Regions from separate parts of the Streptomyces sp. NPDC038135 genome, predicted to be linked through region 1. Evidence: riboswitches for the same ligand, from Rfam matches in the RefSeq annotation. Region 1 holds a riboswitch; each other region holds the start of a gene.
What was found. Region 1 has a riboswitch for cobalamin ahead of ACZ7JA_RS00915 (ribonucleoside-diphosphate reductase subunit alpha). Riboswitches for the same ligand answer to the same signal wherever they lie in the genome.
Positions count from the first base shown of each region.

Region 1 (9,685 bases):
CCGCGACATCATCCACGGCCGGGCCGCCGACTGGCGCCGCCTGCGCCGCCGGCTGCACGCGGCCCTGGACGCGCCCCGGCAGTACCTGGACCATCCCGATCCGGTGGTCGCGGGGCTCGCGGACAGCGTGCTGCGGCTGTTCTCGTTCCTGCCGCACACCTGGAACCAGCGGTTCGCCCGGCACTTCCACACGGTGATCGACGCCTACGACCGCGAGTTCCACAACCGCACCCGGGGTCACGTCCCGCAGGTCGAGGAGTACCTCGCCCTGCGGCGGCTCACCTTCGCCCACTGGATATGGACGGACCTGCTGGAACCCAGCGCCGGACGTGAACTCCCGGACGCCGTGCGGAAAAACCCGGTCTATCGCCGTCCGGCGTTGCTGAGCCAGGAATTCGCCGCCTGGTACAACGACCTCTGCTCGCTGCCCAAGGAAATCGCGGGCGACGAGGTGCACAATCTCGGAATCAGTCTCGTCGCACACCAGGGGCTGACCATCGAGGAAGCGGTCGAGGAAATCAGGCGGCGTGTCGAGGAATGCATCGGTGAATTCGTCGTCGCCGAACGTGAGGCGCTGCGGTTCGCCGACGAACTCGCCGACGACGGCACGGTGTCGGGAAAGGAACTCGGCACCGCCGTCCGCGCCTGTGTCGGCAATATGCGGAACTGGTTCAGCTCCGTCTACTGGTTCCACCACGAGTCGGGCCGGTACATGGTCGACAGCTGGGAGGACCGGTCCACACCCCCGTACGTCAACAACGAAGCGGCAGGTGACCAATGACCGTCGAGTCCGTGAAGCCCCAGACGGCCCGGACGGGCCCCGCGGCCGAACCGCGCGAGGCGCCCCTGGCCGGCGGCGCCGTCCCGTTCCTCGGCCACGGCCTGAAACTGGTCCGCGACCCCCTCGCCTTCATGTCCGGGCTGCGCGCGCACGGTGACGTGGTGCGCCTGAAACTCGGCCCCAAGACGGTCTACGCCGTCACCACTCCCGAACTCACCGGCGCGCTCGCGCTCAGCACCGACTACCGGATCGACGGACCCCTGTGGGAGTCCCTGGAGGGCCTGCTCGGCAAGGAGGGCGTGGCCACCGCCAACGGCCCGCGGCACCGCCGCCAGCGGCGCACCATCCAGCCCGCGTTCCGGCTCGACGCGGTCCCCGCGTACGGGCCGGTCATGGAGGAGGAGGCGCACGCGCTGACCGAGCGCTGGCGGCCCGGCGAGACGGTCGACTGCACCTCGGAGTCCTTCCGGGTCGCGGTGCGCATCGCGGCCCGCTGCCTGCTGCGCGGCGAGTACATGGACGAGCGCGCCGAGCGGCTGAGCGCCGACCTCGCCACCGTCTTCCGCGGTATGTACCGCAGGATGGTCGTGCCGCTCGGACCGCTGTACCGGCTGCCGTTCCCGGCCAACCGTGAATTCAACCGGGCGCTGGCCGATTTGCATCTCCTGGTCGACGAGATCGTCGCCGAGCGGAGGGCATCTGGTCAAAAGCCGGACGATTTGCTGACGGCATTGCTGGAGGCGAAGGACGACAATGGCGAGCCCATCGGGGAACAGGAGATCCACGACCAGGTGGTGGCGATAGTCACCCCGGGCAGCGAAACAGTCGCCTCCACGATCATGTGGCTGCTCCAGGTGCTCGCGGAACACCCGGAACACGCGCGGAAGGTGCGCGCGGAGGTCGAATCCGTGACCGGCGGCCGGCCCGTCGGATTCGAGCACGTCCGCCGCCTCACGCACACCAACAATGTCGTCGTGGAGGCCATGCGGCTGCGCCCCGCCGTATGGATTCTGACGCGGCGCGCGACCACCGACACCACGCTCGGCGGTTATCGCATTCCGGAGGGCGCGGACATCGTCTACAGCCCCTACGCCATCCAGCGCGACGCCCGCTCCTACGGTGACCACCTCGGTTTCGACCCCGACCGCTGGCTGCCGGAGCGGGCCAAGGAGGTGCCGAAGTACGCGATGAGCCCCTTCAGCGTCGGCAACCGCAAGTGCCCCAGCGACCACTTCTCCATGGCCCAGCTCACCCTGATCACCGCGGCGCTCTCGGCGAAGTACCGCTTCGAGCAGGCCGGCGGGTCGGACGACACCACCCGGGTGGGCATCACGCTCCGGCCGCAGAAGCTGCTGCTGAAGCCGGTGCCCTGGTAGGCCGCCCAGGCCGCCGCTGCCGGCGCGCTCAGGCGGCCTCCGGGCCGCGGAACGCGCGCCGGTAGGCGTTGGGGGTCGTGCCGAGGGCGCGGACGAACTGGTGGCGCAGCGCCGCCGCCGTACCGAAGCCGGTGCGGGAGGCGATGGCGTCCATGGTCTCGTCCGTGCCCTCCAGCAACTCCTGTGCCAGCAGCACCCGCTGGCGCAGCAGCCAGCGGTAGGGGGTGGTCCCCGTCTCCTGCTGGAAGCGGCGGGCGAAGGTGCGCGGCGCCATGTGGGCGCGGGCGGCGAGCTGTTCGACGGTCACCTCCTCGCCGAGGTGCCCCTCCATCCACACCAGCACCTCGCCGACCGTGTCGCACGGGGTCTCGGGCAGCGGCCGCTCGATGTACTGCGCCTGACCGCCGTCCCGGTGCGGCGGCACGACCATGCGCCGGGCGATCTTCGTGGCCACCTCCGGGCCCTGCTCCTTGCGCACGAGGTGCAGACAGGCGTCGATGCCGGCCGCGGTGCCGGCGGAGGTGATCACCGGGTCCTCGTCGACGTAGAGGACGTCCGGCTCGATGATCGCCCGGGGATTGCGCAGCGCCAGCTCCCGCGCCTGCCGCCAGTGCACACTGCACCGCCGCCCGTCGAGCAGTCCGGCGGCGCCGAGCACGAACACGCCCGAGCACACGCTGAGCACCCGGGTGCCCCGCGCCACGGCCCGCACGAGGGCGTCGAGCAGCGCGGGGGGATAGTCCCGGGTCACGTAGTCGCTCCCGGCCGGCACCGCGATCAGATCGGCCTCCTCCAGCCGCTCCAGACCGTACGGCGTCGACACGGTGAGCCCGCCGACATGGGTGCTCAGGGCGGGGCCCTCCGCCGAGACGACCGCGAAGTCGTACACCGGCAGTCCCTCGTCACTGCGGTCGATGCCGAACACCTCGCACACCACGCCCAGCTCGAAGGGGTGCACGCCGTCCAGCAGCACTGCCGCCACGTTCCTCAGCATGCTGCCAGTGTGCCCCGAAGCTGGCAGTAAATCGAGGGTGTACGGCAGTACTGCCACTGTCGGTAAGGAGTATCCGGCGCGACAGTGGTGTCATGACCGGAAACCAGATCGAAGGCCTGATCGGAATGCTCGCCACCCTCGGCATCCTGGTCCTCCTGATCCTCCCGTCCGTGCTCGGCATCGCCCGCGACAGGCGGGTCGACCGGCAGCTCAGGGAGGCTCAGGAGGCCCGGGACGTGGTGAGCCGGGAGAAGGAGGCTCAGAAGTCCTCGTCCAGGTCGACCGTGCCCTCCACGGCCACCTGGTACGCCGACGGGCGGCGCTCGAAGAAGTTCGTCAGTTCCTGAACGCCCTGCAGCTCCATGAAGGAGAAGGGGTTCTCCGAGCCGTACACCGGGGCGAAGCCCAGGCGCGTCAGGCGCTGGTCGGCGACGCACTCCAGGTACTGCCGCATCGACTCGGTGTTCATGCCCGGGAGGCCGTCACCGCACAGGTCGCGCGCGAACTGCAGCTCGGCCTCGACGGCCTCCCGCAGCATGTCCGTGACCTGCCCGCGCAGCTCGTCGTCGAACAGGTCCGGCTCCTCCTTGCGGACGGTGTCGACCACGTCGAAGGCGAACGACATGTGCATCGTCTCGTCCCGGAACACCCAGTTGGTGCCGGTGGCCAGACCGTGCAGCAGACCCCGGCTGCGGAACCAGTAGACGTACGCGAAGGCGCCGTAGAAGAACAGACCCTCGATGCACGCGGCGAAGCAGATGAGGTTCAGCAGGAAGCGGCGGCGGTCGGCCCTGGACTCCAGCCGGTCCAGCTTCTCGACCTCGTTGATCCACTTGAAGCAGAACCCGGCCTTCTCCCGGATGGAGGGGATGTTCTCCACCGCCGCGAACGCCGCCGCCCGGTCGTCTGGATCGGGCAGGTAGGTGTCCAGCAGCGTCAGGTAGAACTGGACGTGCACGGCCTCCTCGAAGAGCTGGCGGCTCAGGTAGAGCCGGGCCTCGGGGGAGTTGATGTGCTTGTAGAGGGTCAGCACCAGGTTGTTCGCGACGATCGAGTCGCCCGTCGCGAAGAAGGCGACCAGACGGCCGATCAGATGCTGCTCGGCCGGCGTCAGCTTCGCGAGGTCGGCGACGTCCGAGTGGAGGTCGACCTCCTCGACGGTCCAGGTGTTCTTGATGGCGTCCCGGTAGCGCTCGTAGAAGTCGGGGTAGCGCATCGGGCGGAGAGTCAGCTCGAAGCCCGGGTCGAGCAGGTTCTTGGCTTCGCTGGTCATCACTGGCAGGCCTCGCAGGACTCGGGGTTCTCAAGGGAGCAGGCGACCGCGTCGGGGTCGGCGATCTGCTGCACGGGGACGGTGGCTCGGGTCTGCGCCCGGGCGGCGCGGGCGATCCTCGTCGCCGGGCGCGAGCGCAGGTAGTACGTCGTCTTCAGCCCGGACTTCCAGGCGTACGCGTACATCGAGGAGAGCTTGCCGATGGTCGGCGTCTCCAGGAAGAGGTTCAGCGACTGCGCCTGGTCAAGGAACGGGGTGCGGGCGGCCGCCATGTCGATGAGGCCGCGCTGCGGGATCTCCCACGCCGTGCGGTACAGGTCGCGGACGTCCTGCGGCACCCAGGTGAAGCCCTGCACCGAGCCGTTGGACTCGCGCAGCGCCTCACGGGTCTGGGCGTCCCACACGCCGAGCCGCTTGAGCTCGTCCACCAGGTAGGAGTTCACCTGGAGGAACTCGCCCGAGAGCGTCTCGCGCTTGAACAGGTTGGACACCTGCGGCTCGATGCACTCGTACACGCCCGCAATGGACGCGATGGTGGCCGTGGGCGCGATGGCCAGGAGCAGCGAGTTGCGCATCCCCACCTCGGCAATCCGCGCCCGCAGCGCCGCCCAGCGCTCCGGCCAGGTGAACTCGACGCCGTAGTGGTCGGGGTGCAGCACGCCCTGGGCGGTGCGGGTCTTCCGCCAGGCCGGCAGCGGGCCGTTGCGCTCGGCGAGGTCCGCGGACGCCTCGTACGCGGCGAGCATGATCCGCTCGGCGATCCGCGTGGACAGCGCCCTGGCCTCGGCGGAGTCGAAGGGCAGCCGCAGCTTGAAGAAGACGTCCTGCAGGCCCATCGCGCCCAGGCCCACCGGACGCCAGTTGGCGTTCGACCGGCCCGCCTGCTCGGTCGGGTAGAAGTTGATGTCGACCACGCGGTCGAGGAAGGTGACGGCCGTGCGGACGGTCTCGTCGAGCCGCTCCCAGTCGAGGTCGCCGGCCGCCGTGTCCACGAAGGCGCCGAGGTTGACCGACCCCAGGTTGCACACCGCGGTCTCGCCGTCGTCGGTGACCTCGAGGATCTCGGTGCACAGGTTGGAGGAGTGCACGACGTGGCCCGCGGTCGCCGTCTGGTTGGCGGTGCGGTTGGCGGCGTCCTTGAAGGTCATCCAGCCGTTGCCGGTCTGCGCGAGGGTGCGCATCATGCGGCCGTACAGGTCCCGGGCGGGCATCGTCTTCCGCGCGAGCCCGGCGGCCTCCGCCCTGCGGTACGCGGCGTCGAACTCCTCGCCCCACAGGTCGACCAGCTCCGGCACGTCCGCCGGGGAGAACAGCGACCACCGCTCGTCGGCGTCGACCCGGCGCATGAACTCGTCCGGGATCCAGTGCGCGAGGTTCAGGTTGTGCGTACGGCGGGCGTCCTCACCGGTGTTGTCCCGCAGCTCCAGGAACTCCTCGATGTCGGAGTGCCAGGTCTCCAGGTACACCGCGGCGGCCCCCTTGCGCCGGCCGCCCTGGTTCACCGCGGCCACCGAGGCGTCCAGCGTCTTCAGGAACGGCACGATCCCGTTGGAGTGCCCGTTGGTGCCCCGGATCAGCGAACCGCGGCCGCGGATGCGGGAGTAGGACAGGCCGATGCCGCCGGCGTGCTTGGAGAGGCGGGCGACCTGGTGGTACCGGTCGTAGATGGAGTCCAGCTCGTCCAGCGGGGAGTCGAGGAGGTAGCAGGACGACATCTGCGGATGCCGGGTGCCGGAGTTGAAGAGGGTGGGGGAGGAGGGCAGGTAGTCGAGCCGGCTCATCAGGCCGTACAGCGCGGCGACCTCGTCCACGGAGCGGGCGGTGTCGTCCTCGGCCAGGCCGGCGGCGACGCGCAGCATGAAGTGCTGCGGCGTCTCGATCACCCGGCGGGTGATGGGGTGGCGGAGCAGGTAGCGGCTGTGCAGCGTGCGCAGGCCGAAGTACCCGAAGCGGTCGTCGGCCGCCGGGTCGACCAGCGCGTCGAGCCGTTCGGCGTGCAGCCGCACGAACTCCGCGGTGCGGTCGGCGACGAGACCCTCACGATGGCCGACGGCGACCGACCCGGTGAAGGACGTGACGCCCTGCGAGGCGGCCTCGGCGCGGATGGAGACGGTCAGCAGCCGGGCGGCCAGCCGGGAGTAGGCGGGGTCCTCGGAGATCAGCCCGGCGGCCGCCTCCGTGGCCAGCTCGCGCAACTCCGCCTCGTCGGCCCGGGCGGACCGGCCGCGCAGCGCGGCGGCGGCGACCCGGCCGGGGTCGGCGTCGGGGAGGTCGGCGGTCAGCTCGGTCAGGGTCCGCAGCAGTGCGGCACCGGGACCGTCGGTCTCCACCGGGGCTCCGCTCGCCGGGGTGGCTGAAGCCGGGTCGGCTGGCGCGATGGTCACGTGGGGCTCTCCCTCGCTCGGCACGGGGCCTTGCGGAGGGCAGGGGGCAGCGCGAGCGCGCACGGCGTCGCGTCCCCGGCCCATTCCACGAGGCCCGGACGTCGATGAGCACCCGGACCGGACGGCCGGGCGCGTGCTGCCGGCAGGTCCTCGGACTGAACAGGCGTGCGGAGACACGCGAGTACACCGTTGCGGGACAGTTCCGGATTCGCACCGGATTCCCCTGCGGCGACAGCGAGCATGAGCATACATCTAGTGCCGGGCCGTCGTGTCACCCCCACATGTTGTGCCTGCTGCGTGTTGCGACGGCTCCGCAGGGTCAACTCGCACGACAGCGGGCCGCCGGGGGAGGTGCCCTCGGCGGCCCGCTGCGGGTGGTCCGTGACCGGTCGCGCTAGTGGGCGCTTCCCGCGGTGGCGGGCGGGAGCTCCACCTCGACGCCGGGGTCGCCCGCGTCCGCCGTGTAGTCCTCCGGCCGGGTCTCGTCGAGGCCCTCCGGGGCCTTCACGGCCTTCAGGACGAAGGTGAGCACCACGGTGACCACGACATTCAGCACGAACGCGGTGAGGCCGATGTAGCCGATCTCCCCGATGCCCGGGATCTCCTTCGCGGAGCCGCCGAAGTGCTTCTGGGTCGGCGAGGCCACCCCGTACGCGGCGAGCGTGCCGTACACCATGCCGACCGCCCAGCCGGCGAGCAGCGCCCAGCGGTGGAACCAGCGGGTGAACAGGCCGCCGACCAGGGCCGGGAAGGTCTGCAGGATCCAGATGCCGCCCAGCAGCTGGAAGTTGATGGCGACCGTCTTGTCCATCGTCAGGACGAAGACCAGCGCGCCCACCTTCACCAGCAGCGACACGATCTTGGAGACCCGGGTCTCCTCCTTCGGCGTGGCGTCCGGCTTGATGAAGTCCTTGTAGATGTTGCGGGTGAACAGGTTCGCCGCCGCGATGGACATGATGGCCGCGGGCACCAGCGCGCCGATGCCGATCGCCGCGAAGGCCACGCCCGCGAACCAGTCCGGGAACATGTTCTCGAAGAGCTGCGGGATCGCCAGCTGGCCGTTGGTGACCTTCACCCCGGCCGCGATCGCCATGAAGCCGAGCAGGGCCAGCAGGCCGAGCATCAGCGAGTACAGCGGCAGGATCGTGGTGTTGCGGCGGATCACCTCACGGCTCTTGGAGGACAGGGTCGCGGTGATCGAGTGCGGGTACATGAACAGGGCGAGCGCGGAGCCGAGCGCCAGGGTGGCGTACGTCCACTGGCCCGCCTCCGGCGGTGCGAGCGCGCCGCGCGGCTTGCCGGTGGCCGGGTTCACCTGGCTGAAGGCGTCACCCGCCTTGGCGAAGACGTCGTCGAACCCGCCCAGCTTGATCGGGATGTAGATGATCGCCACCGCGATGACGATGTAGATCAGCGCGTCCTTCACGAACGCGATCAGCGCGGGGGCGCGCAGACCGGACGAGTAGGTGTACGCGGCCAGCACGCCGAAGGCGATGAGCAGCGGCAGGTCCTTCACGAACCAGTTGGTGTTCTCGCCGCCGCCGACGCCCATCACGTCCAGCACCGCCTGGATGCCCACGAGCTGGAGCGCGATGTACGGCATCGTCGCGAGGATGCCGGTGACCGCCACGGCCAGCGACAGGCCCTTGGAGCCGAACCGGCCGCGCACGAAGTCCGAGGTGGTCACGTAGCCGTGGCGGTGCGAGACCGACCACAGGCGGGGCAGGAACGTGAAGATGAGCGGGTAGACGAGGATCGTGTACGGGACGGCGAAGAAGCCGGCCGCGCCCGCCGCGTAGATCGCCGCCGGCACGGCGACGAAGGTGTACGCCGTGTACAGGTCGCCGCCGAGCAGGAACCAGGTGATCCAGGTGCCGAACGACCGTCCGCCCAGGCCCCATTCGTCCAGGGAGTGCTCGTTGTCGGCCCTGCGCCAGCGTGCGGCCATGAAGCCCACGACCGTGACGGCCAGGAAGAAGAAGATGAAGACGCCGAGTGCGACGCCGTTGACGCCGTCCTTCACTTCGCCGCACCCCCGCTCCGGGCGCCGCGGGCGCGCTGGTCACGCTGCCACAGCTGGTACGCCAGCATCGTGAGCGCGGTGGAGAGCAGCACCCACAGCATCTGGTACCAGTAGAAGAACGGGATCCCGATGAAGGCGGGGTCCGTCTTGGAGTACGAGCCGACCCACAGCATCGCCACGAAGGGCGCGACGAGACACAGCCCGATGATCACCCGGACCGGCGTCACCACCGGTGGTCTCACTTCTTGCGTTTCGGACATGCCACGGCTCCGTCCCCTCGCTGATCACCTGTGTAATGCGCAGGCAATCTAGGTGACGCCGTCACGGCAGCGGAAGACCTCGTCCGCATATCGGCATATCGATTTCGCGTGCGGAGCGTGAAGGTTCTTCGCCGGTTCAGTCCTGAGGGCGCTTCAGACGGGCGACGAACTTGTACCGGTCGCCCCGGTAGACGGACCGCACCCACTCCACCGGCTGGCCGCCGCGGTCCAGCGAGTGGCGGGAGAGCATCAGCATCGGCAGGCCCACGTCGGTGCCGAGCAGACCCGCCTCGCGCGGCGTGGCCAGGGAGGTCTCGATGGTCTCCTCGGCCTCGGCGAGGTGGACGTCGTAGACCTCGGCGAGCGCGGTGTACAGGGACGTGTACTTCACCAGCGACCGCCGCAGCGCGGGGAAGCGCTTGGCCGACAGATGGGTGGTCTCGATGGCCATGGGCTCGGCGTTGGCCATGCGCAGCCGCTCGATGCGCAGCACCCGGCCGCCCGCCGTTATGTCGAGGAGCTCGGCGAGCCGGTCGTCGGCGGTGACGTACCCGATGTCCAGCAGCTGGGAGGTGGGCTCCAGGCCCTGGGCGC
Region 1 is NZ_JBVJXS010000001.1:192,333-202,017, reverse strand. Features, by position in the region: gene cyc1 (epi-isozizaene synthase) at 1-781, shown strand, start outside; gene ACZ7JA_RS00935 (bifunctional albaflavenone monooxygenase/terpene synthase) at 778-2,157, shown strand; gene ACZ7JA_RS00930 (helix-turn-helix domain-containing protein) at 2,186-3,151, opposite strand; gene ACZ7JA_RS00925 (hypothetical protein) at 3,244-3,498, shown strand; gene ACZ7JA_RS00920 (ribonucleotide-diphosphate reductase subunit beta) at 3,411-4,424, opposite strand; gene ACZ7JA_RS00915 (ribonucleoside-diphosphate reductase subunit alpha) at 4,424-6,808, opposite strand; cobalamin riboswitch at 6,933-7,091, opposite strand; gene mctP (monocarboxylate uptake permease MctP) at 7,203-8,831, opposite strand; gene ACZ7JA_RS00905 (DUF3311 domain-containing protein) at 8,828-9,091, opposite strand; gene ACZ7JA_RS00900 (GntR family transcriptional regulator) at 9,228-9,685, opposite strand, start outside.

Region 2 (9,685 bases), on a different contig from region 1:
CCTCCATGCCCTCCGCGATCCGCCGGCAGAGCCGCTCCAGCAGGTCGATCGTGTCGGCCGCCGTCCGGGACGGGCCGTCGACTCGGTCCGTCAGCTCCACCGGCACCTTCACCGGCGCCCCCGGCTCGGCCAGCAGCTCCTTCTCCACCAGCCCGTAGTGCAGGGCGAGCGACGCCCGCAGCCCCGGCAGCGCGTTCGCCTGCCCGCCCCACACCTGGGAGGCGCGCAGCACGGCGAGGACCAGGTTCACCCGCGGGTCGGCCTCCGGGCCGCCGCCGAGGACGTGCAGTCCGTCGCGGATCTGCACGTCCTTGATCTCGCACAGGTAGCCGTCGATGTGCATGACGAACTCGTCGAACTCGGCGTCGTCCGGCTGCTCGTCCACGTGCAGGTCGTGGTGCAGCTCGGCGGCCTTGACCAGCGTCCAGATCTGGGCGCGCACCGCCGGCGCCTTCGCCGGGTCCAGGTCCGAGACGAGCGCGTACTCGTCCAGGAGCTGCTCCAGCTTGGCCAGGTCGCCGTAGGTGTCCGCGCGCGCCATCGGCGGCACCAGGTGGTCGACCACGGTGGCGTGCCCGCGCCGCTTGGCCTGGGTGCCCTCGCCGGGGTCGTTGACGATGAACGGGTAGACGAGCGGGAGGTCGCCGAGCACGGCGTCCGGGGCGCAGCCGCCGCTCAGGCCCAGGCCCTTGCCGGGCAGCCACTCCATGGTGCCGTGCTTGCCCATGTGCACGATCGCGTCGGCGCCGAAGCTGTTCTCCAGCCAGCGGTAGGCCGCGAGGTAGTGGTGGGAGGGCGGCATGTCCGGGTCGTGGTAGATCGCGATCGGGTTCTCGCCGAAGCCGCGCGGCGGCTGGATCATCACGACGACGTTCCCGAACCGCAGGGAGGCGAGCACGATGTCGTCGCCGTCCACGTACAGGCCGCCCGGCGGCTCGCCCCACGCCTCGAGCATCGCGTCCCGCAGCTCCGGGTCGAGCTTGCCGAACCACTCCCGGTAGTCGGCGAGCGGCACCCGGGCGGGCGCGGCGGCCAGCTGCTCCTCCGTCAGCCACTCCACGTCGTGGCCGCCGGCCGCGATCAGCCGGTGGATCAGCTCGTCGCCGTTGTCCGGGTACCCCTCGGCCGCGTAGCCGGCGTCGCGCAGCGCGTCCAGCACCCGGACCGCCGAGGCGGGCGTGTCCAGGCCGACCGCGTTGCCGACCCGGGAGTGCTTGGTCGGGTAGGCGGTGAAGACCAGCGCGATCCGCTTCTCCGCGTTCGGCTTGTGGGCCAGCTCGGCGTGGCGTACGGCGATCCCGGCGACCCGCGCGGCCCGCTCGGGGTCGGCGACGTACACCGGCACGTCGTCCGGGCCCTGCTCCTTGAAGGAGAACGGCACGGTGACGAGCCGTCCGTCGAACTCCGGGATGGCCACCTGCATCGCCGCGTCCATGGGGGAGAGGGCGGCGTCCGACTCCGCCCAGGCGGCGCGCGAGGAGGTGAGGCAGAGGCCCTGCAGCACGGGCACGTTGAGAGCGGCGAGCGCCCCTACGTCCCAGGACTCCTCGTCGCCGCCCGCGGACGCCTGCGAGGCGTGCGTGCCGCCGGCCGCGAGCACGGTGGCGACCAGCGCGTCGGCCCGGCCCAGCAGCTCGTACAGGCCGGGGTCCGCGCCGCGCAGCGAACCGCAGTACACCGGCAGGGCGTTGGCGCCGCGCGCCTCGATCGCCTCGCACAGCGTGTCCACGAAGGCGGTGTTGCCGCTCAGTTCGTGCGCCCGGTAGAACAGCACGCCCACCGTCGGGCGGCCGTCGCGCAGCGGGTACGAGCCGTGGACGCCGAACTCCGGCATCTTCCGCGGCTCCTCGAAGCCCTCGCCCGTGAGCAGCACGGTGTCGGAGAGGAACCGGGCCAGCTGGGTCAGGTTGTCCGGGCCGCCCTCGACGAGGTACCTCAGCGCCTCGGCCACCACGCCCGCCGGCACGGACGACTCGGCCATCAGCTCGGCGTCCGGCACCGTCTCGCCGCCCAGCAGCACGGTCGGGACGCCGGACGTCCGCAGCGCGGCCAGCCCGTCCTCCCAGGCCCGCTTGCCGCCGAGCAGCCGCACGACGGCGAGGTCGGCGCCCTCGATCAGCCCCGGCAGTTCCCCGGCCACGTCCACCCGGGTCGGATTGCCGGTCCGGTACCCGGCGCCGGAGGCCCGGGCCGCCAGCAGATCGGTGTCGGCGGTCGACAACAACAACACTGTGCTCATGCGGGCGCTCCCGGTGGAATGAAAGGCAGTCCTTGTGGCGCGCCCGACTCGATGAGCCGCCAGAGCGCGTCCGTGTCCGCGTGCTGTTCGATCAGGTCGCCGAGCCGGTCGAGCTGCTCCTCGCGCAGCGCGGCGAACGAGGTGCCCGGGGCCGGTACGAAGCGGCGTCCCGCGGCGGCCGCCACCTCGCGCAGGAAGGCGCGCCGGAAGCCGTCCGACTCCAGCGAGCCGTGCCAGTGCGTGCCCCACACGGAACCCACCCGGCAGCCGTCCAGGAAGGGTTCCCCGCCGACGACCTCGGCGACCCCGTGGTGGATCTCGTACCCCTCGACCGGCTCGCCGAGGGCACGCCCGGCCGGGCGGGCGAGGGTCTTCTCCCGGGCGAACCGCACCCGCACGGGCAGCAGGCCGAGCCCGTCGACGGCGCCGGCGCGCGACTCGACCTCGTCCTCGATGTGCTCGCCCAGGATCTGGAAGCCGCCGCAGATCCCGAGCACCGGGCGCCCCTCGGCGGCCCGTCGCGCGAGCGCGTCGGCGAGGCCGCGCTCGCGCAGCCACCGAAGCGCCCGCACGGTCCCGCGGGTGCCCGGGATCACCGCCAGGTCCGCGTCCACCAGCTCCTCCGGCCGGTCCACGAACCGCACCACGACGCCCGGTTCGGCGGCCAGCGCGTCCACGTCGGTGAAGTTGGACATCAGCGGGACCGCGCACACGGCGACCCGCAGCACGTCCGCACCGGCCGGGGGAGCCACCGTGGACTCCCGCACGGCGCCCCGCAGGGAGACCCGCAGCCCGTCCTCCTCGTCGATGCCGAGCCCGTGCCGGAACGGCAGCACGCCGTACGTCCGCCGCCCGGTGAGGCCGTGGAGCATGTCGAGGCCGGGCTCCAGCAGGGAGACGTCGCCCCGGAACTTGTTCACCAGGAACCCGGCGACCAGTTCCTGGTCCTCGGGCGACAGCAGGGCGAGGGTGCCGAAGAAGGAGGCGAAGACGCCGCCGCGGTCGATGTCGCCGACCACGAGGACGGGCAGCCGCGCGCCCCGCGCGATCCCCATGTTGACGATGTCCGTCCGCCGCAGGTTGATCTCCGCCGGCGAACCGGCGCCCTCACAGATCACCGCGTCATACGTGCCCCGCAACTCGGCCAGGCAGTCCAGCACCGTGCCCAGCAGCCGCTGCTGGCGTCCGCCGTGGTAGCCGCGCGCGCTCATCTCGCCCACCGGCTTGCCCAGCAGCACCACCTGGCTGCTCTGTTCACCGCCCGGCTTCAGCAGCACGGGGTTCATCAGCGCGGTCGGCTCCACCCGGCAGGCCTGCGCCTGCATCGCCTGCGCCCGCCCGATCTCGGCGCCCTCGCGCGTCACGAAGGAGTTGAGGGACATGTTCTGCGCCTTGAACGGCGCGACCTTGACGCCCTGGCGCACCAGCCAGCGGCAGATCCCGGCCGTCACGACGCTCTTGCCGGCGTCGGAGGTGGTGCCGGCGACGAGGAGCCCACCGCTCACTTGCCACGTCCCTTCACGAGGAGGCGCGCACCGGCGGTGACGCCGAGCGCGAGCAGGCCGACGCGGCGGGAGAGCGTCACGGCCCGGTCGATGTCGGTGACCCGGACGGCCCGCCCGGTGCCGCCGCCCAGCACCGGCCGGTGTTCCACCCGCCCGGCGTAGGAGAGCGTCCCGCCGAGCCGCACCCCGAGCGCGCCCGCGAACGACGCCTCGACGGGTCCGGCGTTGGGGCTCGGGTGCTTCGCCGCGTCCGCCCGCCAGGCCCGTACGGCGCCCCGCGGGTCCGGTCCGGCCAGCACGGCGAGCGCGGCCGTCAGCCGGGCCCCCGGCCAGCCGGCGAGGTCGTCGAGCCGGGCCGAGGCCCAGCCGTAGCGGCGCAGGCGCGGCGATTTGTGACCGACCATCGCGTCCAGGGTGTTGACGGCCCGGAACCCGAGCAGCCCCGGCACGCCGGCGACGGCGCCCCACACCAGCGCGCCCACGACGGCGTCGGAGGTGTTCTCGGCGACGGACTCGACCACGGCCCGGGCGATCCCGTCGGCGTCCAGCGCCTGCGGGTCCCGGCCGCACAGGTGCGGCAGCCGCGCGCGGGCCGCCGGCACGTCACCGGCCTCCAGGGCGCGCCCGATCGCCCGGGCCTCGCGGGCCAGCGAAGTGCCCCCGACGACGGCCCAGGTGGCCACGCCGATCAGCGCGGCGGAGGCGACGGGGGAGCGGCGCACGGCCCGTTGGGCGACGAGCCCGGCGGCCACGGCGCCGCCGGCGCAGACGGCGGTGTGCAGCGCGCCCCAGCCGCGATGGTCGTGCCACAGCACGCGTTCCACGGCAGCGGCCGCCCGCCCGAACACGGCGACCGGATGCCCGCGGCGCGGATCGCCGAGGAGCAGGTCGCCGAGAAGGCCGGCGGCGGCGCCGTACGCGTAAGCGCGATCGGCACCCATCGGCTCAGCCGGCCGTGGGCGCGGGGGCGGAACTCTCGCTGCGGGCCCTGGAACGGGCCCTCGATCTGCGGCCGAGCATGGCGATCGGTGTCCTCACTCAGGGTGTCCACGCCCTGGTTCGACGAAGCCGGCGGTGAGAGTTCCTGGCTCCCGGGGATCACTCCCCGGTGACAGTGGCGGGACCGCGCCGGATTCGCACCGGCTTCCTCTCCTGCCGCCGTACATGGCCCGGGCAGTCCACCACGGGCCCGGAAGGGCCGTCAACTTGCCTGTGACCTGCGGGGGGAGAGTGTGCCGAGCCCCACACCGGCGGGATCCGGACACGAGAAGAGGCTCCCTGCCGGAACACACCGGCGGAGAGCCTCTTCGGGGACGGCCTGCCTTAAGGCTTGGCCACGATCAGGTAGATGCCGTAGGCCACGGCCGCGGCGCACGCCGCGAAGCACACGTACGCGCCGGTGACGGCGAGCGTCGCGGAGCCGCCCTGCGCGGCCGCCCGCTCGCGCCGGGACAGGCCGTTGACGCCGAGGGTGAACAGGGCCACCAGGCCCACCGTGAAGGCGAGGCTGACGCCGAGGACGGAGCCGATGGCCGCCCAGTCGATCTTCATGTTGCTTTTCCTCCGGTAACCGGGTCAGACGGTGGCGGCCGGCGGGACGGCCGGTGCGGTGACTTCGGCGGTGGCCGGGGCCGGGCCGCTCGACTGTGCCGGGAAGGTGATGGCCGGCCCCTCGGTGAGGGTGACGCCGGCCGGCGGCGGGGTCACCGCGGCGATCGCGGCGGTCACCACACCCGCGGGCTCCGCGGCCTCGTCGGTGCCGTTGACGTTGGTGTGGTCGACGACCTCGCGGCGGGAGCGCTTCCAGATCGCGGCGCTGGAGCCGACCAGGAAGACCGCGACGAGGGCGGTGCCCCAGTCGCCCAGGTCCGTGACGGACTCGGCGAGCGCGCCGACCAGGGCGGCGGCCGGGAGGGTGAGGACCCAGGCGACGGCCATCCGGGTCGCGGTGGACCAGCGGACCACACCGCCCTTGCGGCCCAGACCCGCGCCCATCACCGAACCGGAGACGACGTGCGTGGTGGACAGCGAGAAGCCGAGGTGCGAGGAGGCCAGGATGGCGGTGGCGGCGCTGGTCTGGGCGGCGAAGCCCTGGCGCGGCTGCAGCTCGGTCAGGCCCTTGCCCATGGTGCGGATGATGCGCCAGCCGCCGATGTAGGTGCCGAGCGCGATGGCCATGCCCGCGGAGAGGATCACCCAGGTGGGAGGGTTGGAACCCGGGGCGATGGCGCCGCCCGCGATCAGCGCGAGGGTGATGATGCCCATGGTCTTCTGGGCGTCGTTGGTGCCGTGGGCGAGGGAGACCAGTCCGGCGGAGGCGATCTGGCCGGCGCGGTAGCCCTTGCGGGAGGCCTCGCCCTCGGCCTTGCCGCCGATCCCGTAGGAGAAGCGGGTGGCGAGCATGGCGGCCAGGCCGGCCACGACCGGGGCGGCGACCGCCGGCAGCAGCACCTTGGTGACCAGCACGTCGCCGTGGACGGCGCCGAAGCCCGCCGAGGCGACGGTGGCGCCGATCAGGCCGCCCATCAGGGCGTGGGAGGAGCTGGAGGGCAGACCCACCAGCCAGGTCAGCAGGTTCCAGAGGATCGCGCCGACCAGGGCGGCGAAGATGACCTCGGGACGGATGCCGTTCTCATCGACGAGACCCTTGGAGATCGTGTTGGCGACCTCCACGGAGAGGAAAGCGCCCACAAGGTTGAGCACGGCGGACATGGCCACCGCGACCTTGGGCTTGAGCGCACCGGTCGAGATGGTGGTGGCCATCGCGTTGGCGGTGTCGTGGAAACCGTTCGTGAAATCGAACGCGAGAGCGGTTACCACCACTATCGCGAGGATCAGCGAGAAGCTTTCCATTTACCCAGGCAATCGTTCGAGCGTCATTGGCGGGTCGAACGTAGGCAACCTGGGTGAACGGAAGGTGAACTGGGTCGGGCGCGGGGGTGTCGGTAACGGGGGTCGGCGATTCCGTTCCGGTCGGGCGCCCGTGCGCCCCTTGGCTACCGGCCGCGCGCGAAGGCCCGCAGCCGGCTCGGCGGCCCGTGAAAGAGATTCTGGTCACCCGGCAGACCGCCCTCGGTGCCGTACTGCCAGAAGGTCCAGGACGACCATCCGCCGGGCAGCGATCCCGGCGCTGACGTGCCGTGACGGGCGATCCACAGCGGGTGGTCGGAGGCGAAGGCGCGGCTGCCGCCGGTGCAGGAGGCCCACCACTGGGCGGTCGTGTAGATCACCGGACGCCGGCCGGTGAGCCGGTGCAGTTCGTCGCTGAAGGAGCGGATCCAGCGGACCATCCGCCGGTGGCCGAGCCCGTAGCAGATGTGCCTGCCGTCGTACGGGTCGTATTCGATGTCGAGGGCCGGCGGCAGGGTCCAGCCGTCCGCCCGCCAGCCGCCGCCGTGCCGTACGAAGTACGCGGCCTGGGCGGCGCCGGAGGACTGGTCGGGGCGGGCGAAGTGATAGGCGCCGCGGATCAGGTGCGCCCGGCGCGCGCCCGCGTACTGCCGGGCGAAATAGGGATTGCGGTAGCCCGTGGACTCCGTCGCCTTGATGTAGGTGAACCGAGCGCCGTCCGACCGGGCGGCGGGCCAGTCGACGTGTCCCTGGTGCGAGGACACGTCGTGCCCCCGCGGCAGGCCCGCCGCCACCGCGGCCGACGGCCCGGCGGCGGCGCACTGGGCGCCCGCGAGGACGAGCGCGCCCGCGGCGGCCGCGACCACGGCCGCGCGACGGCGGGGGCGGGAGGGTGAGCGGTCACGGGCCATGCGTCCCCCTGGTGTGACGGTGAAGCGTCGTGCGACTGCGGGCATTAATGATCATTAGATGCTTGGATATCACCCGATCAAGTGCGTTTAGGTGCGTTTCGCACCGGTGTCCACTCGTCCGGCGGCACGGGTTCCGGACGGAAGTCCGCCGGCGGACTTCCCCGCACCGGGCGGGCTGGCAGGATCGCGGCATGGCTGGACAGCGGCGGGACGCGGAAGAGCAGCAGGAGCGGAGCTGGGCGGCGCTGGTCGCGACGGCCCGCCGGACCGTGGCCGACGGGCTGGTCGTCGGCACCTCGGGCAACGTCTCCGCCCGCGTGGGGGACGTCGTGCTGGTCACCCCGTCGGGCGTGCCCTACGACCGGCTCACCCCGGCCGACATCACCGGCGTCGACCTCGACGGCCGGCAGGTGCTCGGCACCCTCGTGCCGACCAGCGAGCTGCCCATGCACCTCGCCGTCTACCGCAGCACCGACGCCCGCGCCGTCGTCCACACCCACGCCGTGCACGCCACGGCGGTCTCCACCCTCGTCACCGAGCTGCCCCCGATCCACTACATGACCGCCTCCCTCGGCGGCCCCGTACGGGTCGCCCCCTACGCCGCCTACGGCACCGACGAACTGGCCGGCAACATGCTCGCGGCGCTGGCCGGCCGCTCCGGCTGCCTGCTGCGCAACCACGGCACGGTCACCCACGGCGCCACCCTCGACCAGGCCTACGACCGCACCGCCCAGCTCGAGTGGATGTGCCGGCTGTGGCTGACGGCGTCCTCCGTGCCGGGCCTCACGCCCGCCCTGCTGACGGAGGCACACATCGCGGAGGCCGGGGCACGCTTGAAGGGATACGGCCAACGGAGGTGACCCCTTGTCGTCGCACAGCCGCCCGCTCCGTCCCCCTGCCGTCCGGCCGCCCCTCGGCCGCCGCACCGGGCCGTCCGGCCCGCTCCTCCGGCTGGCCGGTTCCGGCGGCCCCCAGGACACTGGAGCCGTGCGCACCGTCAGAGCGACCGCCGCCGCCCTCGGCGCCGTCCTGGCCGCCGGAGCGGTCTCCGTCGCCGCCGGCCGGCTGGCCAGCGACGCGGCGCTGAAGGCCCCACCCGGCAGGCCCCTGCCCACCGAACCCCGGCTCACCGTGCACGGCACCGCGCCCGGGCGGATCACCCTCACCCGCGACCTCGCCTCGCTGCGCCCCGGCACCTACGGCCTGGCCGGCGACGGCTCGCACGCGGTCGTCGGGCCCCCGCTGGACTCGGCCGAGCACACCGCCGACACCGTCGTCAGACGCCTGGAACGCGTCACCCACGGGTCCTTCGCCCCCGGCGACGCGGCCTGGCTCACCCCCAACGTGCACGTCGGCAACCCGGGCACCGCCCTCGGCCTCGACCACGCCGACATCGACGTCCCCGGTGAACTCGGCCCGCTGCCCGCCTGGTTCGTGCCCGGCCACCGGGACACCTGGGTGATCGCGGTGCACGGCCTCGGCACCACCCGCGAGCTCGCCCTGAACGTCATGGCGAACCTGCACCGCCGCCGCGTCCCCGTCCTCGCCCTCGCCTACCGCGGCGACCTGGGCGCCCCGCGCTCCCCGGACGGCCTGAACCACCTCGGCGAGACAGAGTGGCGCGACGTGGACGCGGCGATCCGCTACGCCGTCCGCTACGGCGCCCGCCGGGTCGTCCTCCTCGGCTGGTCCACCGGCGCCACCATGGCCCTGCGCGCCGCCGAGCACTCCGCCGTGCGCGAGCGCGTCGCCGGGCTGGTCCTCGACTCCCCGGTGCTGAGCTGGCAGGCGGCCCTGCGCGCCCTCGCCCAGGCCCGGCACACCCCCGACGCCCTGCTGCCGCTGGCGGTGCGGGCCGCGCAGGGCCGGGCCGGACTGCACGCCGACCGCGGCGCCGGGACCGCCGACCCCGACCGGCTCGCCGTGCCCACGCTGATCATCCACGGTCCCGACGACGTGGTGGCCCCGTGGGCCCACTCCCGCCGCCTCGCCGCCCGCCGCCCCGACCTGGTCGCGCTGCACACCGTGCCGCAGGCCCCGCACGCGGCCATGTGGAACGCCGACCCGGAGGAGTACGAGGAGCGGCTGCGCCGGTTCCTGACCCCGCTGATGTGACCGGCACGCGGCTCCCTCCGCTACGGGCCGGACGGCCACTGGTACGGCCGGTGCGTCAAGGGCCG
Region 2 is NZ_JBVJXS010000015.1:107,700-117,384, forward strand. Features, by position in the region: gene cobN (cobaltochelatase subunit CobN) at 1-2,239, opposite strand, end outside; gene ACZ7JA_RS34825 (cobyric acid synthase) at 2,236-3,744, opposite strand; gene ACZ7JA_RS34830 (cobalamin biosynthesis protein) at 3,741-4,685, opposite strand; cobalamin riboswitch at 4,804-4,942, opposite strand; gene ACZ7JA_RS34835 (hypothetical protein) at 5,068-5,295, opposite strand; gene ACZ7JA_RS34840 (inorganic phosphate transporter) at 5,320-6,597, opposite strand; gene ACZ7JA_RS34845 (lysozyme) at 6,741-7,505, opposite strand; gene ACZ7JA_RS34850 (class II aldolase/adducin family protein) at 7,697-8,365, shown strand; gene ACZ7JA_RS34855 (alpha/beta hydrolase) at 8,493-9,620, shown strand.
Region 2: linked by a shared signal. The riboswitch ahead of ACZ7JA_RS34830 (cobalamin biosynthesis protein) and the one ahead of ACZ7JA_RS00915 (ribonucleoside-diphosphate reductase subunit alpha) in region 1 are both predicted to bind cobalamin.

Region 3 (9,685 bases), on a different contig from region 1:
GCCCCGGCCCCCACCCCGAGCCCGACCGTGGGCTAACCGAGCCACACGGTGGTGTCCGGCGGGAGCGAACCGGCCCCGGCGAGCGGGGTGCTGGCGAGCAGCACCTCGCCCGGCGGCAGCGGTACGGGCCGCCCGGTCAGGTTGGTGACCGAGCGCCAGGTCTCGGTACGGGCGAAGTCGAGGACGCCGGCCGGTGCGCCGGGCGTCCAGGTCAGCGTCTCGCCCTCCAGCAGCTTCCGGCGCAGCCGCAGGGCGGTGCGGTACAGCTCCAGGGTGGAACCCTCGGCGCCGGCCTGCGCCGCCACCGCGTAGGAGGCGAAGGACTCCGGCTGCGGCAGCCAGGCGGCCCCCGGCCCGAAACCGTACGACGGGCCGTCCGGCGTCCACGGGATCGGCACCCGGCAGCCGTCGCGGCCCTTGCGGACGTGGCCGGTCTGCTCCCAGATCGGGTCCTGCAGCACCTGGGTGGGCAGGTCGGCGACCTCGGGCAGGCCGAGTTCCTCGCCCTGGTAGACGTACGCGGAGCCGGGCAGCGCCAGCATCAGCAGGGTCGCGGCCCGGGCCCGGCGCAGACCGGCCTCGGGATCGACGGCCGGGGCCCGGCCACCGGACAGCAGCCAGGCGTTCTCGTCGGTGCCGGGCGGCAGCAGCAGGCGGGAGGCGTGCCGTACGACGTCGTGGTTGGAGAGCACCCAGGTGGCCGAGGCGCCGACGGTGCGGGCGGTGGCGAGCGAGCCGGTGATGACCTCCCGCAGCTCGTCGGCGTCCCAGGACGCCTGCAGGTACTCGAAGTTGAAGGCCTGGCCCAGTTCGTCCGGACGGGCGTACAGGGCGCGGCGGGCGTCCGGGACCCAGGCCTCGGCGACCGCGGTGCGGGGCGGGGTGTAGGCGTCGAAGATCTTGCGCCAGTCGCGGTAGATCTCGTGCACCTCGTCGCGGTCCCAGTACGGGTGGCTGCCGGGCGCGACGCGCCGCAGGGCCTCCTCGCCGGTGGCGCCGATGCCGCCGATGTCCCGCAGCGGCTCGGCGAGGTCCTTGGCGAGGCCGTGCGCGACGTCGACGCGGAAGCCGTCCACGCCCCGGTCGGACCAGAAGCGCAGGGTGGCGCGGAAGTCGGCGCGGACCTCCTCGTTCTCCCAGTTCAGGTCGGGCTGCTCGGGCGCGAAGAGGTGCAGGTACCACTCGCCGTCCGCGGTCCGCCGCCAGGCGCTGCCGCCGAACACCGACTGCCAGTCGGTGGGCGGAAGTTCACCGTGCGCGCCGCGGCCGGGACGGAAGACGTAGCGGTCCCGGGCCGCGGAGCCGGGGCCGGCCAGCAGCGCCTCCTCGAACCAGGGGTGCCGGTGCGAGGTGTGGTTGGGGACGACGTCGACGACCACCTTCAGACCGAGGCGGTGGGCCTCGGCCACCAGTGCGTCGAAGTCGTCCAGGGTGCCGAGGCGGGAGTCGACGCCCCGGGGGTCGGCGACGTCGTAGCCGCCGTCGGCCAGTTCCGAGGGGTAGAAGGGGCTCAGCCACAGGGCGTCGACGCCGAGCGTGGCGAGGTGGTTCAGGCGCTGGGCGACTCCCCTGAGGTCGCCGAGCCCGTCGCCGTCGGCGTCGGCGAAGCTGCGCGGATACACCTGGTACACGACGGCCTGGCGCCACCAGTCCGGGTTCCGGGACGAGAGGTCTGCCATGCGGACTCCCTTCGGGAAGGACGACAGTACAGAGCCTGTCCACATTGCCCGGAAAGGGAACCTTCAGGTGATGGGGAGTGGATCCTTCCCCGTGTGACGAAGTTGTGACGGAGCCATGAACGCCCTCTGCATACACGCAGGTTGACAGGTTTCAACACGGCCGATCACCATGGCCTCACACTGTGGCGCATGTGACCAATGGGCCGCGTGTCTCTTCTGACTTCTTCGCTCACTCGAGCTTCTGCGATGGGATACCCATGTCCATAGCCAGACGTGTCACCGCGCGCCGCCTGCTGGGGACGGGCGCCGCGTCACTCGCCCTCTGCGCCGCCTCGGTCGCCGCCGCCTCCGGCGCTTGGGCCCACGGCGCGCACGGCGGTGACGGCTGGAGGTCCGGCGGCCACTACGCGCCCGGCACCGGCGCGGGCACCGAGACCGGCACCGACCGCTGCCAGTTCTCGCTGGACGGCGTGAACTTCTTCGACTCGGTGAAGGTGGACGACCAGAACCTCCGGCCGACCGAGGACGGCAAGGTCCACGTCAAGGTGCGTGCCGCCGGGGGCGCCGCGGGCTGCACCGCCTCGCTGGCCTCCTACCTGGCCCACGGCGCGAGCTTCGCCACCTCCGGCGAGCAGGTCTTCGTCGACTTCGACACCGTGGCCGTGAAGCCGGGCGAGACCGACTCCCTCGACATCGCGGTGCCGGACGCGGGCTGCTTCGCGCAGATCGACCTCTACCGCGGCGCGGTCAAATTCGACGGCAAGAACGGCGCGAACGACGGCTTCGAGCACGGGGACCTGCCCAAGGGCCCGGACCACCCGGTCATCAAGGACAAGCTGATCGCGGCCTGGAACGGCGGCACCAAGGACTGCGCCACCACGCCCGAGCAGCCGCAGTCCCCGTCGCCGAGCGCCCCCGCGGACGACTCGGCGTCGCCCGCGCCGAGCACGTCGGAGCCGTCCACGCCGAGCGACTCGGAGTCGTCCGCCGCGCCGTCCCCGGCCGCCACGGAGTCGGCGCCGGCCCCGTCCGCCTCCGAGTCGCGGGCCGGCTCGGCGCCCACCCCGGACGGGGGCGACGACGGGGGCGACCTCGCGGAGACCGGTGGCGGCGGCAACTCGGGGCTGATCGCGGGCGGGGCCGCCGTGCTGGTCGCCGGCGGAGCCGCCTTCGTGCTCGTCTCGCGCCGCAGGCGGGGCGCCCAGGGCTGACGGCCCGGCCCTCCACCCGGCCCACCACGACCCCCGCCGTCCCGCGGCAGCCGCAAGGCCCGCGGGACGGCGGGGGCGTCTCGCATGTGATCTTGCGTACCCGCACCGGTGCCCGGCTAGGCGGACGGGCGTTCACCCGCCTACGGTGGGCGGGCCGTGGTGCTCGGGAAGTCGGTGACGGCCCCTCAAGGGTCCATGCCGACGCGGCCCTCGCCACTGTGATCGGGGAGTTCCCGTCCCGTCCGGCGTCCGCCGGGCCACTGGCCGTGTCCACGGCTGGGAAGGCAGGGACGGCGAACGCACCACCCCGTAAGCCAGGAGACCGGCCACGGCAGCTCACGAGATGATCCACGAGGTGCTGGAGCGTGAATCCGATGGCCGATGCCGCTGCCTTCCGATGGCGACGCGAGGACACGATCAGGACGGCGGGGCTGCTGGGGGTGATCGCCGCCCTGCACGTCGTCGCCTTCGGGGTGCTGTTCCTGCTCGTCGCCCCCGGGCACTACAAGGTCGGCCAGGACGTCTTCGGCGTCGGCCTCGGCGTCACCGCCTACACCCTGGGCATGCGGCACGCCTTCGACGCCGACCACATCGCCGCGATCGACAACACCACCCGCAAGCTGATGGCCGACGGCAGGCGGCCGGTGTCGGTGGGCTTCTGGTTCGCGCTGGGCCACTCCGGCGTGGTGGTGCTGCTGGCCCTGCTGATCGCGGGCGGCACCCGGCTCGCCGGCCGGGTCATGGACGAGCACTCGCGCACCCACCAGGTGCTCGGCTTCATGGGCACGACGATCTCCGGCGCCTTCCTCTACCTCATCGCCGCCCTCAACCTGGTCGCGCTGGCCGGCATCCTGAGGGTGTTCCGGGCGATGCGGTCCGGCACGTACGACGAGGGTGAGCTGGAACAGCACCTGGACTCGCGGGGGTTCATGAACCGCGTCCTCGGGCGGCTGACCAAGTCCATCTCGCGGCCGGGCCAGATGTTCCCGCTGGGCTTCCTGTTCGGCCTCGGCTTCGACACGGCCACCGAGGTCACGCTGATGGTGATGGCCGGTTCGGGCGCGGCGGCCGGACTGCCCTGGTACGCGGTCCTGTGCCTGCCGCTGCTCTTCGCCGCCGGGATGAGCCTGTTCGACACCCTCGACGGCACGTTCATGAACTTCGCCTACCAGTGGGCGTTTTCCAACCCGGTGCGCAAGGTCTTCTACAACCTCACGATCACCGGGCTGTCCATCGCCGTCGCGTTCCTCATCGGCACCATCGAGCTGGTCGGCGTCCTGCACGAGAAGTTCGCCCTGGGCGACGCCGTGACCGGCTGGATCGCCGGGCTGGACCTGGACAGCGTCGGCTACGTCATCGTGGGGCTGTTCGTGGTGGTGTGGGCGGCGGCGCTGGCGTACTGGCGGCTGGCGCGGGTGGAGGAGCGCTGGACGGCACGGGTCCCGGCGGCGTCCGACTGACCCGGGGTCGGTGGGACGGCACAGGTCCCGGCGGCGTCCGACTGACCCGGGGTCGGTGGGACGGCACAGGTCCGGCGGCGTCCGACTGACCCGGGGTCGGTGGGACGGCACAGGTCCCGGCGGCGTCCGACTGAGCCGGGGTCGGCGGCCTGCGCCGGCCTAGGCCGGGGGCCCCTCGACCGTCTCGAGGTAGAGCTTCACGAACCGGTCCACGTCCACGTCCAGCGCGACGTCCACCAGGGGCTGTTCGCGGGCGCCCTCGTGGATCTCGGACTCGCCGGGGCGGGGGCGGCGGTCGACCAGCGTCTGGCCGCGGGCCGGGCCGGGCGCCAGGCAGACCTCCACCGGCAGCAGCCGGGTGGCGATGCCCGCCGGGTCGGCGACCGCGCAGACCGCGCCCGCGTCACCGAGTCCGCCCGCCTCCTCGGCCTCGGGGTCGCCGCCCTGCGCGGTGGGCCGGTGGGCGAGGAGATCCCCGGCCAGCCGGGTGCCCGGGTCGGCGCTGCCGCGCAGCCGGTGCACGTCGGCGCCGGGCACGACGACCCGCATGAAGACGTCCAGCCCGTACATCGTGATCGGCACCCCGGCGGTGAGCAGCACGGCCGCCGCCTCGGGGTCGTGCCAGACGTTGAACTCGGCGACGGGCGTGGCGTTTCCGGTGGCGACCGCGCCGCCCATGAACACGATCCGCTCGATGTTGCGGGTCACCTCGGGGTGGGTGCGCAGCAGCAGGGCGATGTTGGTGAGCGGCGCGGTGGGCACGAGGGTGACCGGGCGGGGCGAGGCCAGGATCTCCCGGCGCAGCAGGGACACGGCGTCCACGTCGGCGGGGGCGCGGGTGGGGGCGGGCAGGCCCAGGTCGCCCATCCCGTCCGAGCCGTGCACGTGCCGGGCCGAGCGGGCCGGCTCGATCAGCGGGCGCTCGGCGCCCCGCGCCACCGGGATGTCCGGGGCGCCGGCCCGCTCCAGCACGGTCAGGGTGTTGCGGACCACCCCGTCCACGTCCGTGTTCCCGGCCACGCAGGTGACGGCCCGCAGGTCGAGGCCCGGGTGGCGTACGGCGAACAGCAGGGCCAGGGCGTCGTCGACGCCGGTGTCACAGTCGATGATCACAGGAATACCGGCCTGCCCGGCCACGACGGTCTCCTTCCACCAGGAACTCCCCCCGAAGGCCCCCTCAGCCTACGACCGCCCCCGGCCCCCGGCCCCCGGCCGCGCGGCGACCTGCCCTGGGCGGCGCCCTGAGAGCCGCGGGGCGGTCACGGCGAGCGCCGGAACAAGCCGGTACCGAGGCGGTGGCCGGACGCCCGGGGCCGACCGAAGAACGGGACGCCCGCCGCCAAGCCGGACCCCACCGCCCTGACCCGCCCGGAAGCCCCGGAACACGCCTCAAGCCGGGCAGCTCCACCCCGGCATCCCGAAGCCGCGGGGCGGTCACGACGCGCGGCGGACCGAAGCCCGGCCGGGCGCCCCTGCCGCCGGACCAGCCGCGCACCGCCGCCACGACCGGGCCCACGCTCCCGGCGGCCCGAAGCCGGACGCTTCAGGGCGGCCGCGGCGAGGCTCGACACCATGCGCGCGTTCCAGCCGGCGCCGCCCGGACGCCCGGAGCCGGACACTCCAGGGCGCCCGGAATGCCGTGCGGCACGCGCACCGAGCATCCGTGCCAGCCGGCGCGTCCTCTCACCCGGACGGCCCGTCGCGCTGGTGGGCCGGTGTGGGCGGTGGTGGCGTGAGAGGTGGCACCACCACCGGTCCGCACAGGAGGCCCCCCCGATGACCGCCGCGATACGCCCCCGTGCCCTCCCGCTCGCCGCTCTCGCGGCCGGTCTCCTCGCCCTCACCGGCTGCGCCGCCCTCGGCCTGGAGCACCCGCCGACCGCCGAGCAGCCGCTGCCCACCGTCGACGCGGCCTCGCCCACACCGAAGGCGTCCGGCGGAGGGGACGGCCTGCTCACCGACGACCAGGCCAGGGCAGCGCTCCTGACGCAGAACGACCTCGGCGCACCCTGGTCCGCGACGCGCGGGGCGGCCACCTGGCGCGACGGCCTGCTCAAGGCGAGCTCCCGCACCGCGGAGTGCCAGCGCCTGCTCGACGCGCTGTACGCGGACGAGCTCCTCGGCGCCCCCGCCCGGGTCGCCGTCGGCCTGGACGACGCCGACACCGACGCCCAGCTCCGCTACCAGATCGGCGCGCGCCGCCCGGCCGACGTCGACGCCGCCCTGGCCTGGCTGCGGACGATGCCGGAGCGGTGCGCCCGGTTCACCGCCACCACGGAGAACGGCCTGGTGGAGGACGTCCAGGTGCAGGACGCCCCGCTGCCGGAGGTCGGCGACGCCCGCCAGGGCCTGCGGCTCACCCTCTACACCATGACGTCCGACGGCCAGGACGTCGTCCTCACGATGGACGTGGCCGCCGTCCGTGTCGGGGAGGACTCCTTCGCGCTCACCAACGGCGGTCTGGGCGACGTACCGAACGAGGCGACCCAGGCGGCCGTCCAGATCGGCGCCATGCGCCTCGCGGACATCCGCAAGCAGGGCCGCGCCGAGGTCTGAGCGGCCGGGACGGCGCCCTCAACCGAGCCCGGTCCGGCGCCGCCCCGCGCCGGACGACCGTGCCGCGCCCGCTCCTGCCGCCGTCACAGCGGGGGCTGGGCCGGGGCCGGGCCGAGGGTGGTGGTGCCCGGGGCCGTGCGGTGGCCCAGGCCGGTGCGGTAGGCGTCGAGGGCCGCTTCCACCCGGCCGGTGCGGCGCAGCAGGTCGCCCAGCAGGCGGCACAGGTCGGCGAGGTCGCCGGCCGCCCCGGCCCGTTCCAGCAGGCTGAGCGCGCGGACGTAGTGCTCTTCGGCAGCCTCGGTGTCCCGGTCGTCCTCGGCGATGATGCCGAGGAGGCGGTGCGCGGCGGCCGCGTGGACGGCGCCGCGCTCGGAGGAGAAGTCCCCGAGGACCCCGTTCAGCAGCTCGGCCGCCTCCGCGGACCTGCCCTGCCGGTGCAGGACGTCGGCCAGCTCGACGGCGGCCTGGCTGCCGTAGAGGGCCGCCCGGGTCCGGGAGAACATGGCGAGCGCCTGCCGCAGCTCGGCCTCGGCACGCTCCAGTTCGCCGTTCTGGGCGCAGACGTAGCCGCGCATCCAGTGGCAGTTGGCGAGTTCGGTGCGGAGCTGGAGCTGCCGGTTCAGCTCGGCCGCCTTGGCCAGGGAGGCGTCGGCCTCGGCGAGCCGGCCCTCGGCGAGCAGCGTGCGGGCGACGGTGCGGTGCATGCGGGCGATCAGCGCCGGGTCGGCGACCCGCGGGGCGAGCGCGAGGGCGAACTCGGCGGCCTGGGCGGCGCGCGCGTGGGCGCCCATGTCCATGTACGGGCCGATGACGCTCGCGTAGAGGAGCAGCAGGGCGTCCGGGTCGTGCAGGCCGCCGCGGTTCAGCTCGTCGAGGGCGGTCTCCAGGAGGTAGACGGCGTACCGGAGTTCACCGGCGAGGTAGTGGGAGACGGCCCGGCCGCGGACCGCCGGCACCCGGACGGGCAGCGACTCCCCGGCCAGGCGCTCCTCGGCCCGCTCGAAGTGCTCGCGGGCCCGCCCCAGTTCGCCCGACTGCAGGGCCGTCTCGCCGAGTCCGAGCAGCGCGGTGGCCTGCTCGGCGACCAGCCCGTGGCCCTCCGCCTCGGCGAGCAGCCCGGAGTACCGGGCGGTCGCCTCCTCGCAGTCGCCGTCCGCCAGGGCGCGCTGGGCCTCGGCGAGCCGCAGCCGCAGGGCGGTGGCCAGGTGCGCGGGCCGGCCGACGGCCAGCTCCTCGAAGGCGACCCCGAGCCGGCCCGCGATGTGCCGCAGCGCCTCGTCGGAAGCGCGGACCCGGCCCGCCTCCAGGGTGGAGATGTAGGCGGGCGTGTAGGCCGGTTCGGCCAACTGCCGCTGCGTGAGACCGCGTTCGGTGCGCAGTTGCTGCACGCGCCGCCCCACGACCTGCGGATCATCCCGTTCCGGCATCTCCCCGTCACCCTCAACTCGCTTGGCAGGCCTTGCCGTTCGCGTCCGTCAGCCTCTAGGTTAAACGGCGGATTAAGCATGTTTAACAGGTCGCTGTCGTTGCGAGGTCGACGTGCCCGGACGTACATCCGAACCCTACGGCCGCCCCTGCGCACCGGCCCCCGCCCGGCTCCGTCCGGGCGGGCGGAAGCCCACCGCCCGGGGCGTGGCCGCGGCCGTGCTCGCCGTGGCGGCGCTGGTCACGGCGGCCAACGCGGGACCGGCCCGGGCCGCGGACATCGCACCGGCCCCGCCGGCCGCGGGCCGGACCCTGCCCTGAGACCTTCTCCCCGCATCCGAACTACTGACGAGTCAGGCCGAGTTCGTCAACCCCTGTGAAGGTTGTACGGGAGTGGCATATCTCACCACTCACCCCAACTCATCGCGTCACGCCGATAATGTGTGCGATCCGGTGCAGCCGGAGACGCGGCAGGCGCCGTCGGGGTGGGAAGGCAGAGAATGACGCTGGACGCACAGGCGCGGCCGGCCGGCCGCGGCCGGGACGACGACGGCCACGAGGACGACGGCACCTCCGGCAGACCGCGCCGCGGACGCCGGATCCTGCGCTGGACGGCCTTCACCCTGGCGGCCCTCGTGTTCGGCGGCGCGGTCGCCGGATACCTCTACTACGAGCACCTCAACGCCAACATCACCAAGGCCCGGCTGAACCTCGGCGACTCCACGCCGCCCAAGGCCGCGCCGAACGCCGCGGGCCAGACCCCGCTGAACATCCTGCTGCTCGGCTCGGACAGCCGGAACACCGCGGCGGACCTGAAGCTCGGCGGCTCCAAAGCCGACGTGGGCCGCCCACCGCTCGCGGACGTGCAGATGCTCCTGCACGTCTCGGCGGACCGCGGCGACATGTCCGTGGTCAGCCTGCCGCGCGACACGATGATCCCGATCCCCAGGTGCACCGACCCGGACGGCGGCAAGGTGTACGGCGCGCTCACCCTGGCCATGGCCAACGAGTCGCTGGGCCGGGGCGGCCCGGGCTGCACCGTCGCCACCTGGGAGAAGCTGACCGGCATCCACATCGACCACTTCATGATGGTCGACTTCTCCGGCGTGGTCTCGATGGCGGACGCCATCGGCGGCGTCCCGGTCTGCGTCAAGGAGAACGTCTGGTCGCACACCTCCGAGGGCCACGGCTCGGGCCTCAAGCTGAAGGCGGGCACCACGTACGTCAAGGGCGAGCAGGCCCTGCAGTGGCTGCGCACCCGCTACGGCTTCGAGGACGGCACCGACATCGGCCGCACCCACGCCCAGCACATGTACATGAACGCGATGGTCCGCCAGCTCCGCGAGAACGCCAC
Region 3 is NZ_JBVJXS010000003.1:464,017-473,701, reverse strand. Features, by position in the region: gene ACZ7JA_RS10495 (DUF4142 domain-containing protein) at 1-36, shown strand, start outside; gene ACZ7JA_RS10490 (glycoside hydrolase family 13 protein) at 33-1,679, opposite strand; gene ACZ7JA_RS10485 (LAETG motif-containing sortase-dependent surface protein) at 1,937-2,890, shown strand; cobalamin riboswitch at 3,031-3,235, shown strand; gene nicT (Nickel transporter NicT) at 3,265-4,350, shown strand; gene ACZ7JA_RS10475 (nucleoside hydrolase) at 4,510-5,487, opposite strand; gene ACZ7JA_RS10470 (hypothetical protein) at 6,127-6,906, shown strand; gene ACZ7JA_RS10465 (helix-turn-helix domain-containing protein) at 6,990-8,333, opposite strand; gene ACZ7JA_RS10460 (LCP family protein) at 8,832-9,685, shown strand, end outside.
Region 3: linked by a shared signal. The riboswitch ahead of nicT (Nickel transporter NicT) and the one ahead of ACZ7JA_RS00915 (ribonucleoside-diphosphate reductase subunit alpha) in region 1 are both predicted to bind cobalamin.